One region of the Streptomyces sp. NPDC107500 genome, then DNA from elsewhere that is predicted to be linked to it. Evidence: riboswitches for the same ligand, from Rfam matches in the RefSeq annotation. Region 1 holds a riboswitch; each other region holds the start of a gene.
What was found. A riboswitch is a leader RNA that binds a small molecule or an ion and turns the genes downstream of it on or off. The one in region 1 is predicted to bind cobalamin.
Positions count from the first base shown of each region.

Region 1 (4,269 bases):
ACGATGTCGCCGAACTCCGCGTAGCACATGTGGGTGTGGATCTGGGTGTCCGGACGCACCCCGCTCGTGCTGAGCCGGAACGCCTCGGTCGCCCACGCCAGATAGGCGGCGTGGTCGGCGGCCCTCAGGGGCAGGGTCTCGCGCAGCGCGGGCTCGTCCACCTGGATGACCGAGGTGCCGGCGGCCTGGAGGTCGTTCACCTCGTCGCGCAGGGCGAGGGCGACCTGGCGGGCGGTGTCGCCGAGCGGCTGGTCGTCGCGGACGAAGGACCAGGCGAGCATGGTGACGGGCCCGGTGAGCATGCCCTTGACCGGGCGATCGCTCAGGGACTGGGCGTAGTTCGTCCAGCGCACCGTCATCGGCTGCGGGCGGGAGATGTCACCGGCCAGGACCGGCGGACGGACGTAGCGGGTGCCGTACGACTGGACCCAGCCGTGCTGGGTGGCGAGGTAGCCGGTCAGCTGCTCGGCGAAGTACTGGACCATGTCGTTGCGCTCGGGCTCGCCGTGCACCAGGACGTCGATACCGGTCTTCTCCTGGAAGGAGATGACCTCCTGGATCTCCGACCGGATGCGCTCCTCGTAACCGGCCGCGTCCAGGCGCCCGGCGCGCAGGTCGGCGCGCGCGGTGCGCAGCTCGGTGGTCTGCGGGAACGAGCCGATGGTGGTGGTCGGCAGCAGGGGCAGCCCGAGGTGGGCGCGCTGCGCCGCGGCCCGTTCGGCGTACGGCTGGGAACGGCGGGTGTCGGCGCTGGTCACGGCCTCCGCACGGGAGCGGACGGCAGGGTCGCGGGTGATGGGTGAGGTGGCCCGGGAGGCGAGGTCGGCACGGTTGGCGGCGAGTTCGCCGGTGATGCTGTCGGTGCCCTGGGCGAGGCCCCTGGCGAGCGTGGCGATCTCGGAGGTCTTCTGCCGGGCGAACGCGAGCCAGCGCAGGATCTGCGGGTCGATGTCCCGCTCGAGGGACGCGTCCAGCGGGACGTGCAGCAGGGAGCAGGAGGCGGAGACGTCGACACGGTCGGCGAGCCCGAGAAGGGTGCCGAGTGTGGTCAGGGACTTCTGCAGATCGTTGATCCAGATGTTGCGGCCGTTGACCACACCGGCGACCAGGCGCTTGCCGGGCAGTCCACCGACGGCGGCGAGCGCGTCGAGGTTGGCGGCGGCGGCCTCGGTGAAGTCCAGCGCCAGCCCGTCCACCGGTGCCTTGGCCAGCATCGGCAGGGCGTCGCCGAGCCGGTCGAAGTACGAGGCGACCAGCAGCTTCGGACGGTCGGACAGGGCGCCGAGATCACGGTAGGCGCGCTCCGCCGCGTTCAGCTCGGCCGGGGTGCGGTCCTGCACCAGGGCGGGTTCGTCGAGCTGGACCCATTCGGCGCCGGCCGCACGCAGGTCGGCGAGGACCTCGGCGTACACGGGAAGCAGCCGGTCCAGGAGCGTGAGCGGCTCGAAGTCCGCGGGCACGCCGGGAGCGGGCTTGGCGAGCAGCAGGTACGTGACGGGGCCGACCAGGACCGGACGGGCGGTGAGGCCCTCGGCGAGAGCCTCCTTCAGCTCGGCGACCTGCTTGGTGGAGTCGGCCGTGAAGACGGTGCCGGGACCGAGTTCGGGGACGAGGTAGTGGTAGTTCGTGTCGAACCACTTGGTCATCTCCAGCGGCGCCACGTCCTGGGTGCCGCGGGCCATCGCGAAGTAGCCGTCCGTCGCGTCGGCGGCGACGGCGGCGCGGTGCCGTTCGGGGATCGCGCCGACCATGACCGTGGTGTCGAGGACGTGGTCGTAGTACGAGAAGTCACCGGTGGGCACCTCGTGGATGCCGGCGTCGGCGAGCTGCCGCCGGTTGTCGCGCCGGAGTTCGGCGGCGGTGGCGTGGAGGGCGTCGGCGTTGACGCGGCCCTTCCAGTAGCCCTCGATGGCCTTCTTCAGTTCACGGTTCTGACCCTGGCGGGGGTAGCCGTACACGGTGGCCCGTGCTGCCGCGGCTGCGGACTTCGCTGTCACGGAGATCTCCTTCGCGAGATGAGTCCCTGAGATCCCGGGGACGGAACGAGAGCGCGAAGGTCGTGGCCGGCCGGACGGTGACGACCCCGCGCGGCAAAGGCACGGCCGTTCCGTCTGGTGCACGCCGACCCGCCCTCGAGGTCACCGGGATGTCCGCGCGCGGAACGGTCCGCACGCGGGCAGTTGGCAGGTCTTCGGACTCGCGGGCACGCCCTCCGTCCGGAGGACACCTACTGGCCGTCGCTTCCCGGGCCCGGTACGTCGGACCCAGTGCGTATGACGGCGGTCGTTCCCGCTCACCGCTGCGGGGCAGTCCCGGATTCCCACCGGGTTCCCTCTTACGACACCCCGCCTGGCGGACGGGGCGAACCAGCTGCACCGTTCACCCTACCGGGGACCACCCCGGAATCGTCCGGACGCGTCCGGCATGCGGACGGTGCGACGGGACACGCCGTCGGCGGACTACTGCTGGGCCCAGGTGCTCCGGTCCTGCCCCGGCGCGTCGGCGTGCCGCGGGCAGGCCGTGTCGTGCGCCGAGCCCAGCGAGGTCCACCACACCTCGCAGCAGTCGCCGCCCACGGCGACCCGGGCGGCGGCGGGACGGGTGCACTCCTGGCCGTGCACGGCGCCGTCGGAGTGCCGCCAGAAGGCGCAGCAGGGGGCGAGAGGGACCGGCTGCCGGTGAGGCGGGCGGGCCAGGAGTTCGGCCCGGCGCGCCAGGACCGTCCGCCGCCGGTGCTCGGCTCCCTCCCGGGCCGCGCACCAGGCCATGACCGCCGCGGCGTAGAGACCGGGCAGGGCGAGCCAGGGGTGGTGGCTGCCCCCGTACCAGGCGGCGGCGAGCAGGAGAACGGCGGCGGCACGGCACCCGCGTGCGGTGCGCAGGCTCGGTGTCACAGGAGACTCCCGTGGTCGGCGACGGAGAAGGTCCTCAGGACCCCCGTATGCCCGCGGTTCGCGGACCTACGTCCACCAATCGCGCCGGTCCGCGCCCGGGCGGGGCCCGAGCCGCGTGGCGGGGCGGAAATTCCGTTGCGGGTGCCCGCCGGTGCCCCCGATTCTGCTCTCATGTCCACCGCCGACCTGCGGCCGGCCACCCTTGCCGACGCGCCCGCCATCACCCAGCTCCTCAACGAGATCGACCGGATCGAGATCGGCCGCCCCGAGACCGACCAGCACACCGTCGAGGCCGACCTGAAGCATCCCGAGACGGATCTGACCCGCGACTCGTGGCTCGCCTTCGACGGCGGCCGGCTGGTGGCCTACGGGCTGCTGTGGGACGAGTCCGGCGGCGAGCGCGTGGACATCGACCACTACGTGCTCCCCGACCACCAGGGCACCGGCCTGCGGCTGCTGGCCGCCATGGAGGACCGCGCCCTCGCCAAGGCACGGGCCAACGGGGCCGCTCGGGCCGTCGTCCACCTGCACCTCAACGCCCGGCCCACGACCGACACGGCGCTCCTCGCGGAACGGGGCTGGCGGGTCGTCCGGTCCCACCACGTCCTGCGCCGGGCGGTGGACCCGGCGGCCGACCTGCCGCCGCGGGCCCCGGCCGGGGTGGCCGTGCGCGCCTGCGCGACGGAGGCGGACCGTGTCCGGGTGCACGAGCTGTACCAGCAGGCGTTCGCCTCCCACTTCGACTTCCAGCCGCGTCCGTACCGGCTCTGGCTCAGCGACATCGACGCCGAGGGGCTCGACTGGTCCCTGGTGTGGATCGCCGCCACCGACGACCTGGGGGACGCCGGTTTCCTGCTGGCCCGGGACGACCGCGAGGCCATGGGCTGGATCCGCGCCCTCGGCGTGCTGGACGCGGCACGGGGGAGGGGCCTGGGCGGATTCCTCCTGCGGCACGCCTTCGCGCACTTCGCCGCGCGGGGCCGGGACACGGTGGGGCTCGGGGTCGACACGGCCAACGCCACCGGCGCTCCGCGCCTCTACGGCCGCAACGGCATGACCGTCCACTTCGCGGTCGACACCTGGGAGGCAGTCATCGGCTGACGCCCGGTGCGGCACCGGGCGGCGGTCCGCGGCGTCGGCCCGGCGCGTCAGACAACCATCGCGACCGTCACCGCGCCGAGCAGCGCCACGTACGTCCACGCGTGGGCGCGGTCCGGGATGCGGGGCGGGCGGCGCCGCAGCACCGCGATCACCGGCAGGGCGCCCAGGAGCAGTCCGGCGGCGGCACGGAGGTCGACGAGACCCACCAAGTGGGCGTGGGCGCCGGCCAGGCCCTGGGCACCGGCCAGGAAGACCGCGGCGGCCGGCAGCGCGA
Region 1 is NZ_JBVJPF010000007.1:453,015-457,283, reverse strand. Features, by position in the region: gene metE (5-methyltetrahydropteroyltriglutamate--homocysteine S-methyltransferase) at 1-1,997, opposite strand, end outside; cobalamin riboswitch at 2,166-2,386, opposite strand; gene ACZ67M_RS28525 (hypothetical protein) at 2,460-2,894, opposite strand; gene ACZ67M_RS28520 (GNAT family N-acetyltransferase) at 3,066-3,995, shown strand; gene ACZ67M_RS28515 (TSUP family transporter) at 4,043-4,269, opposite strand, start outside.

Region 2 (4,269 bases), on a different contig from region 1:
GCGCATGCGGCCGTGCGCCCCCTCGCGTTAACTGAGCCGCACCCGCGGGAGCGGACGAAGGAGGGCACGTGACGAGTCGGCCGGCGCCGGCGAACGCCGTCCCGGGCCGGGCCGAGCAGTCGCTGCGGCAGATGCTGCTGAGCCCCGGCTACCGGCGGCTGTTGCTGCTGTGCGTGCTGCTGGGGGTGCCGATCGCGCTGGCCTGCTTCTTCTTCGTCGGCCTCCAGCACCAGTTGCAGCACTGGGTGTGGACCTCGCTGCCCGAGGCGGCCGGTTACGACACCCCGCCCTGGTGGTGGCCGCTGCCCGCGCTGGTGCTGGCCGGGCTGATCCTCGCGCCGATCGTGACCCGGATGCCGGGCGCGGGCGGGCATCTGCCGGTGAACGGCCTGGGCGGGCCGCCCGTCGGACCCAAGGCGCTGCCGGGCGCGGTCCTGGCCGCGCTGGCGACGCTGCCCCTCGGTGTGGTGCTGGGTCCCGAGGCCCCGCTCATGGCGGTCGGCAGCGGACTCGCGCTGCTGGCGGTGCGGCGGCGGGCGGGAGCGGGCGGCGACCAGCGGGCCGGGGCGATCCTCGCGACGGCCGGCTCCACCGCCGCCATCTCCACCATCCTCGGCGGTCCGGTGGCCGCGGCCGTCCTGCTCATCGAGGGCGCGGGGCTGGCCGGGGCGCAGATGGTGGTCCTGCTGCTGCCCTGTCTGCTGGCCAGCGCCACCGGCTCGCTGGTCTTCACCGGCTTCGGTCAGTGGACCGGACTGAAGATCGGCGCGCTCGCCCTGCCCGACCTGCCGCCGGCCGCCAACCCGGACGCGGGCGACTTCCTGTGGGGCATCCCGACGGCGGCGCTGATCGCCGTACTGATCACGCTGGCCCGTGAGCTGGGGCACCGCACCGTCTCGTGGACGCGCCGGCACACGGCCGTGCGCACGGTCGCCTGCGCCACCGCGGTCGGGGTGTGCGTCGCCGCGTACGCGCTGATCACCGGCCGCTCCCCGGCCGAGGCGGCACTCTCCGGGCAGGCCGCGCTCGCCCAGCTCGCGGCCGACCCGCACGCCTGGCCGGTGGGCGCGCTGATCGCCCTGGTCGCGTGCAAGGGGCTGGCCTGGGGCATCGCGCTGGGCAGCCTGCGCGGCGGTCCGATCTTCCCGTCCGTGCTGCTGGGCACGGCGACGGCGATGGCCTGTTCCGGGCTGCCCGGCTTCGGCGTGACCCCCGCGCTCGCCCTCGGCATCGCCGCCGCGGCGGCCGCCGTGACGGGGCTGCCGCTGTCCAGCGCGGTCCTCGCGGTACTGCTGACGGGCGGGGACGCGTACGACCAGATGCCGCTGATCGTCACCGCGTCGGTGGTCTCCTTCGTCGTCTCCCAGCTCGTGCGCCGGACGGAACCGGAGGCGGCCCACGCCCCGACGACGGGAACGACCGGGTGACGGAGCGCCGCACCGTACGGACCCGTTCCGCCTGGCGCGCCGCCCGGCCCTGGGCCGTACGCGTCTGCGTCGCGGTGGCCGTGGTGGTGGCCTACTTCCTGCTCCCCCTCGACCATCTGGGGCCGCACCGGCCGGTGCTGAGCTGGGTGCTGTGCGCTCTGCTGCTGGCCGTCGTGGCCGCGCTGCTGCTCCGGCAGATCCACCACGTCCTCGTGGACCGGCCCGAGACCAAGCCCGGCATGGTCATCACCCTGCTCATCATCCTGTCCGTGCACATCTTCTCGGCCACGTACTACGCCCTGGCCAAGGAGCCGGGCGAGTTCACCGGCCTGCACACCCGTGTCGACGCGCTCTACTTCACGGTGGTCACCCTCGCCACGGTCGGGTACGGGGACATCACGCCCAGCGGGCAGTCCGCCCGGATCGTGACGATGCTCCAGATCGCCTACAGCTTCGTCTTCCTCACCGCCGCCGCGACCGCGCTCAGCACGCGGGCGCGCGCGATGGTGGTGCGGCGCACGGAACGGGACCGGACCGGCTGAGGGCGACGTCTCCGCAGCCCAGGGCCGGTCGTCCGGATACCCGCCGGCCGGGGCCCGCTTGTCACCGCACCGGTGGGAGCACTACTGTCGCCACGCCTTGGTGAACGGGAAATCCGGTGTGATGCCGGTGCGGCCCTCGCCACTGTGAATCGGGAAGTCCGGCTCCGGCCCCTCGTGGGCAGCCACTGGATCCTTGTGATCCGGGAAGGCGTTGCCCGGACTGCGTTACCCGTCAGCCAGGAGACCGGCCAAGGCGCGTCGTCCATCCACGAGGTGCTGGAGAGGGTCTGCTGAGCCATGCACATAGCCGAGGGCTTTCTGCCACCGGCGCACGCGATCGCCTGGGGTGTCGCGTCCGCGCCGTTCGTCGTCCACGGAGTCCGGTCACTCACCCGTGAGGTCAGGGAGCACCCGGAGAGCACGCTGCTCCTCGGCGCCTCCGGTGCCTTCACGTTCGTCCTGTCGGCCCTGAAACTGCCCTCCGTCACCGGGAGCTGCTCCCATCCGACCGGCACCGGTCTGGGCGCCATCCTCTTCCGGCCGCCGATCATGGCGGTACTGGGCACCATCACCCTGCTCTTCCAGGCGCTGCTGCTCGCCCACGGCGGGCTGACCACGCTGGGCGCCAACGTCTTCTCGATGGCGATCGTCGGTCCCTGGGCCGGGTACGGCGTCTACCGGCTGCTGCGCCGTTACGACGTGCCGCTGATGGTCGCCGTGTTCTTCGCCGCCTTCGTCGCCGACCTGTCCACCTACTGCGTGACCAGCGTGCAGCTGGCGCTGGCCTTCCCGGACCCGAGCAGCGGATTCACCGGCGCCCTCGGCAAGTTCGGTTCCATCTTCGCCGTCACGCAGATCCCGCTCGCGGTCAGCGAGGGCCTGCTCACGGTGATCGTGATGCGGCTGCTGGTGCAGTCCAGCAAGGGCGAACTGACCCGGCTGGGCGTACTGCTGACCCGGTCCGGCAAGACCCCGTCCGACGAGCAGGAGGCGGTGGCCCGATGACCCGCAACGCGAAGATCAACGCCCTGCTGCTGCTCGCCGTGGCCGCGCTCGCGGTGCTGCCGCTGGTGCTGGGGCTCGGCGACCACAAGGAGGAGCCGTTCGCCGGCGCGGACGCGGAGGCGGAGACGGCGATCACGGAGATCGAGCCGGACTACGAGCCGTGGTTCTCGCCGCTGTACGAACCGCCGTCCGGGGAGATCGAGTCGGCGCTGTTCGCGGTGCAGGCCGCGCTCGGCGCGGGCGTGCTGGCGTACTACTTCGGTGTGCGCCGAGGCCGGCGGCAGGGCGAGGAGCGCGCGGCGGCGGCACTGCGGGACACCCCCGAAGGGGACTGAGTGCTGCCGATCGACGCGGCGGCCCACAGCAGCCGGTGGCGCCGCCGCCACCCCGTGGACAAGGCCGTGCTCGGTCTCGGCCTGACCGTGCTCGCGATCTCGCTGCCGCCCTGGCCGGGCGCGGCGCTGGTGCTGGTGACGGCGCTTGCGGTGCTGCTCGGCCCGGCGGGGGTGCCCGGACGGCGGCTGTGGCGGGCGTACCGGGTGCCGTTGGGCTTCTGTGTGACGGGCGCGCTGCCGCTGCTCGTCCAGGTCGGGGGCGCGGACGGGTTTCTGACGGTGGCGCAGGGCGGGCCGGTGCGCGCCGGTGAGCTGCTGCTGCGGACCTCGGCGGCCTCGCTCGGGGTGCTGCTGTTCGCGTTCACCACGCCGATGTCGGACCTGCTGCCCCGGCTGGTGCGGGCGGGGGTGCCCGCGCCGGTCGTGGACGTGGCGCTGGTGACGTACCGGATGAGTTTCCTGCTGCTGGACTCGGTGCGCCGCATCCGGGAGGCGCAGGCGGCGCGGCTCGGGCACACCACCCGGGCCGCGACCTGGCGTTCGCTGGGCGGGCTCGGCGCCACGGCCTTCGTGCGGGCCTTCGACCGGGCGGCGCGGCTCCAGTCCGGGCTCGCGGGCCGCGGCTACGACGGCACCCTGCGGGTCCTGGTGCCCGAGGCCCGCGTCTCCGTGGCCTTCACGGCGGCGAGCGGCGCGCTGCTGGCGGCACTGGCCGCCCTCACCCTCGTACTGGAAGGGCCGTTGTCGTGAAGGGAACGAGCGAGGCCACGGCTCAGGCGCTGGTCGCCCTGCGGGGTGCGGCCTTCGCCTACGAGGAGGGCCCGGACGTGCTGGCCGGGCTGGACTTCTCGGTGCGCGAGGGTCGGGCGCTGGCGATCCTCGGCCGCAACGGCAGCGGCAAGACCACGCTGATGCGGCTGCTGAGCGGCGGACTGAGGCCGCGTGCGGGGACGTTGACGC
Region 2 is NZ_JBVJPF010000002.1:977,951-982,219, forward strand. Features, by position in the region: gene ACZ67M_RS10380 (chloride channel protein) at 132-1,427, shown strand; gene ACZ67M_RS10385 (potassium channel family protein) at 1,424-1,969, shown strand; cobalamin riboswitch at 2,051-2,236, shown strand; gene ACZ67M_RS10390 (energy-coupling factor ABC transporter permease) at 2,267-2,974, shown strand; gene ACZ67M_RS10395 (energy-coupling factor ABC transporter substrate-binding protein) at 2,971-3,309, shown strand; gene cbiQ (cobalt ECF transporter T component CbiQ) at 3,310-4,059, shown strand; gene ACZ67M_RS10405 (ATP-binding cassette domain-containing protein) at 4,056-4,269, shown strand, end outside.
Region 2: linked by a shared signal. The riboswitch ahead of ACZ67M_RS10390 (energy-coupling factor ABC transporter permease) and the one ahead of metE (5-methyltetrahydropteroyltriglutamate--homocysteine S-methyltransferase) in region 1 are both predicted to bind cobalamin.

Region 3 (4,269 bases), on a different contig from region 1:
GGGCGGCAGTTCGGGCACCAGCAGCGAGACGGCGGTCGCGTGCACGGCGTGGGTGTGGACGACGGCCCGGGCGGCGTCGTCCGCGCGGTACACGGCGAGGTGCAGGGGCAGTTCGCTGGTGGGGAGGAGGGTGCCGAGCACCTGTCGTCCGTCGAGGGCGACGCCGGTCACGTCACCCGGCGCCAGACGGTCGTACGGCACACCCGAAGGGGTGACGAGGACCGTGTCGCCGACGCGCACCGAGACATTGCCGGAGGTACCGACCACGAGCCCGTCCGCGACCGTGCGCCGGGCCGCCGCGACGAGGTCCGTCCAGGCCCGCTCCTCGTCCGGGCCGGCAGCCCGTCCGACCCGCGAATACGTCACAGTCACCGTCTCCTCACGAGCGCTCCCGCGCCTCTCCGGGCCGGTCGCCGGCCGGTCTGGCGGTGATCCTGCCAGGGGCGTCTCCGGAGAGCACCGGGACGGCCACGCAGAGGGAGGCGGCGACGCCGCTTCCGGTCACCGCGACGCCCTGCCCAGTTCATCTTCCGTTCACCATGGTTACCTACGTTCGTCCAGCCAATGACCTCGAACGATTGCCTGGGTAAATGGAAAGCTTCTCGCTGATCCTCGCGATTGTGGTGGTAACCGCACTCGCGTTTGATTTCACGAACGGTTTCCACGACACCGCGAACGCGATGGCAACGACCATTTCGACCGGTGCGCTCAAGCCCAAGGTGGCGGTGGCGATGTCCGCCGTCCTCAACCTTGTAGGCGCCTTCCTCTCGGTGGAGGTCGCCAACACGATCTCCAAGGGTCTCGTCGACGAGACCGGCATCCGTCCCGAGGTCATCTTCGCCGCCCTGGTCGGCGCGATCCTCTGGAACCTGCTGACCTGGCTGGTCGGCCTCCCGTCCAGTTCCTCGCACGCCCTGATGGGCGGTCTGATCGGTGCCGCGGTCGCCTCGGCCGGCGTCGGCGCCGTCAACGGCGACGCGCTCGTCACCAAGGTGCTGATCCCCGCGATCGCCGCCCCGATCGTCGCCGGTGTCGCGGCGCTGCTGGGCGCGCGGCTGACCTACCGGCTCGGCCGCCGGGCCGACGGCAAGGCCGCCGCCAAGGGCTACCGCGCCGGGCAGATCGCCTCCGCCGGGCTGGTCTCGCTGGCCCACGGCACCAACGACGCCCAGAAGACGATGGGCATCATCACTCTCGCCCTGGTCGCCGGCGGCGCGCTCGCCCCCGACTCCGACCCGCCCCTGTGGGTCATCCTCTCCGCGGGCATCGCCATCGCGCTCGGCACCTACCTCGGCGGCTGGCGCATCATCCGCACCATGGGCAAGGGCCTGACCGACCTCCAGCCGCAGCAGGGCTTCGCCGCCCAGACCAGCGCCGCGACGGTCATCCTGGCCTCCTCCCACCTCGGCTTCTCCCTCTCCACCACGCACTCGGTCTCCGGTGCGGTGATGGGCGCCGGCCTCGGCCGCAAGGGCGGCGTGGTGCGCTGGTCCACGGCCACCCGGATGTTCGTCGCCTGGGGTCTGACGCTGCCGGCCGCGGCCCTGGTCGCCGCGATCGCCGAGTGGGTCTGCCGCATGGGCGACTGGGGCACGGCCTGCGTCGCGGTCTTCCTGGTCGCCTCCAGCGCCGCCATCTGGAAGATCTCCCGGCGCGAGGTCGTCGACCACACCAACGTCGTCGACCCCCACGAGCCCGAGTCGGCCGGTGTGGTCACCACGGCGATGGCCGCCGTCTCCCCGCCCCCGGCGCACCTGGCCGAGGAGCTGCCGGCCGACCCGTCCGAGGCCAGGCCCGCGTCGGCCGCCACCACCGTCTGAGCCCGCGTCCCGGGTACGAAGGAAGCGAACCCCCATGAGCATCGACTGGGCAGCACTGGGCTCCGTCTTCGGCGTCAGCCTCGTGGCCACCGTGGCCCTGGTGGGCCTGTTCACCCTCGGCATCGCCGGCCTCTCCCGCCAGGAGCGGGCCACCGCCGCGGGCGGCTCCGCGGCCCTCGCGGTCACCGGCGCGTACGCGTGCTTCGCGGCCTGCGCGGCGGCGGTGGCGTACGGCATCTATCTGATCGTCGCCTGACCCACGGCACACCCCGGGGCGGAGCGCGGGACGGACTCGGACCGTCGCGCGCCCCGCCCCTTCGTGTACCGGCGCGCACCACCCGTGTGTGGGGCTCGGCACACTCCCCCGCCGCAGGTCAACGCCAGGTTGACGGGTGTTCTCGCGCCGTGGTGGACTTCCGGGGCCACTTACGGCGGCAGGAGAGGAAGCCCGGTGCGATTCCGGCGCGGTCCCGCCACTGTGACCGGGGGTCAGACCCCGGTAGCCAGGAACTCTCACCGCCGGACTCTTCGAACCAGGGCGTGGACACCCTGAGTGAGGACGCGACGCGATGCCCGGCTGCCGATCGACGTTCAGTACCAGGTGCTCTCCTGCCCGTGTGACCGGCTGAACCCGTGCGTGCCGGACGCGTCTTCGCGTACGGCGCCGCCGCCGGGCTGCTCGGTGACCTCCTCCTCGGCGACCCGCGCCGCGGACATCCGGTCGCCGCGTTCGGCCGCGCCGCCGGTGCCGTGGAACGGGTGCTGTGGCGTGACCACCGGGGCTGGGGCGCGCTGCACACCCTGGTGTGCGCCGGTGGCGCCACCGCCCTGGGCTCGGCCGCCGCGCACGCCGTACGCCGCTCCCCCGCCGCCTCGGTCGCGCTGACCGGCGCGGCCACCTGGGCCGTGGTCGGCGGTACGTCGCTGGTGCGCGAGGCGCTCGCCATCGGCCGGGCCCTGGAGGCCGGGGACGTCGAGGCGGCCCGGGCGCGGCTGCCGCACCTGTGCGGGCGGGACCCGCAGTCGCTGGACGCCGACGGGATCGCGCGGGCGGTCGTGGAGTCGGTCGCCGAGAACACCTCGGACGCCGTGGTGGGTGCCCTGGTGTGGGGTGCCGCCGGCGGAGTGCCGGGGCTGCTCGGCTTCCGGGCGGTGAACACCCTGGACGCCATGGTCGGCCACAAGTCGCCCCGCTACCGGCGGTACGGCTGGGCCTCGGCCCGCCTCGACGACCTCGCGGGCTGGCCGGGCGCCCGCCTGACCGCCCTGCTGGCCATAGTGGCCGGCGGCGATCCGCGGGGCGCCGTACGGGCCTGGCGCGCGGACGCCGGACTCCACCCGAGCCCCAACGCCGGTCCCGTGGAGGCGTCTTTCGCGGGCGCCCTCGGAGTGCGGCTCGGCGGGACGCTCTCCTACGGCGGGCGGGTCGAGCACCGGCCCGTGCTCAACGGGGCGTCGGGGCGCGCCGTCCGGGCCGGTTCCGGCGACATCGAACGGGCCGCACGGCTCTCCCGGCGCGTGGGAGGGCTGGCGCTCGTCGCGTGCGTGGGCGCCCGGCTGCTGGTGCGCGGGGCCGTCAGGAAGGGACGTACGTCATGAACGGTGGACTCCTCGTCGCCGGCACCACCTCCGACGCCGGCAAGAGCGTCGTCACGGCCGGGATCTGCCGCTGGCTGGTGCGCCAGGGCGTGAAGGTCGCGCCCTTCAAGGCGCAGAACATGTCGCTCAACTCCTTCGTGACGCGCGAGGGGGCGGAGATCGGGCGGGCCCAGGCCATGCAGGCCCAGGCCTGCCGGGTGGAGCCGACCGCGCTGATGAACCCGGTGCTGCTCAAGCCCGGCGGCGAGCGCAGCAGCCAGGTGGTGCTGCTCGGCAGGCCCGTCGGCGAGATGACCGCCCGCGGCTACCACGGCGGGCGGCAGGAGCGGCTGCTCGGCACGGTGCTCGACTCGCTGGCCGAGCTGCGCGGCACCTACGACGCGGTGATCTGTGAGGGCGCGGGCAGCCCGGCCGAGATCAACCTGCGCCGCACCGACATCGTGAACATGGGGATCGCGCGGGGCGCCGGGCTGCCCGTGCTGATCGTCGGCGACATCGACCGCGGGGGCGTCTTCGCCTCCTTCTTCGGCACGGTGGCGCTGCTCTCGCCCGAGGACCAGGCGCTGGTCGCCGGGTTCCTCGTCAACAAGTTCCGCGGCGACGTGTCGCTCCTGGAGCCCGGCCTCGACATGCTGCACGGCCTGACCGGGCGGCGGACGTACGGGGTGCTGCCCTTCCGGCACGGGCTCGGCATCGACGAGGAGGACGGTCTGCGGGTCTCGCTGCGCGGCACGGTGCGGGAGTCCGTGGTCGCGCCGCCGGTCGGCGAGGACGTGCTGCGGGTCGCCGTCTGCGCGGTCCCGCTGATGTCCAACTTCACGGACGTGGACGCGCTGGCCGCCGAACCGGG
Region 3 is NZ_JBVJPF010000001.1:1,317,549-1,321,817, reverse strand. Features, by position in the region: gene ACZ67M_RS05880 (class II aldolase/adducin family protein) at 1-366, opposite strand, end outside; gene ACZ67M_RS05875 (inorganic phosphate transporter) at 591-1,820, shown strand; gene ACZ67M_RS05870 (hypothetical protein) at 1,855-2,076, shown strand; cobalamin riboswitch at 2,213-2,352, shown strand; gene ACZ67M_RS05865 (cobalamin biosynthesis protein) at 2,454-3,419, shown strand; gene ACZ67M_RS05860 (cobyric acid synthase) at 3,416-4,269, shown strand, end outside.
Region 3: linked by a shared signal. The riboswitch ahead of ACZ67M_RS05865 (cobalamin biosynthesis protein) and the one ahead of metE (5-methyltetrahydropteroyltriglutamate--homocysteine S-methyltransferase) in region 1 are both predicted to bind cobalamin.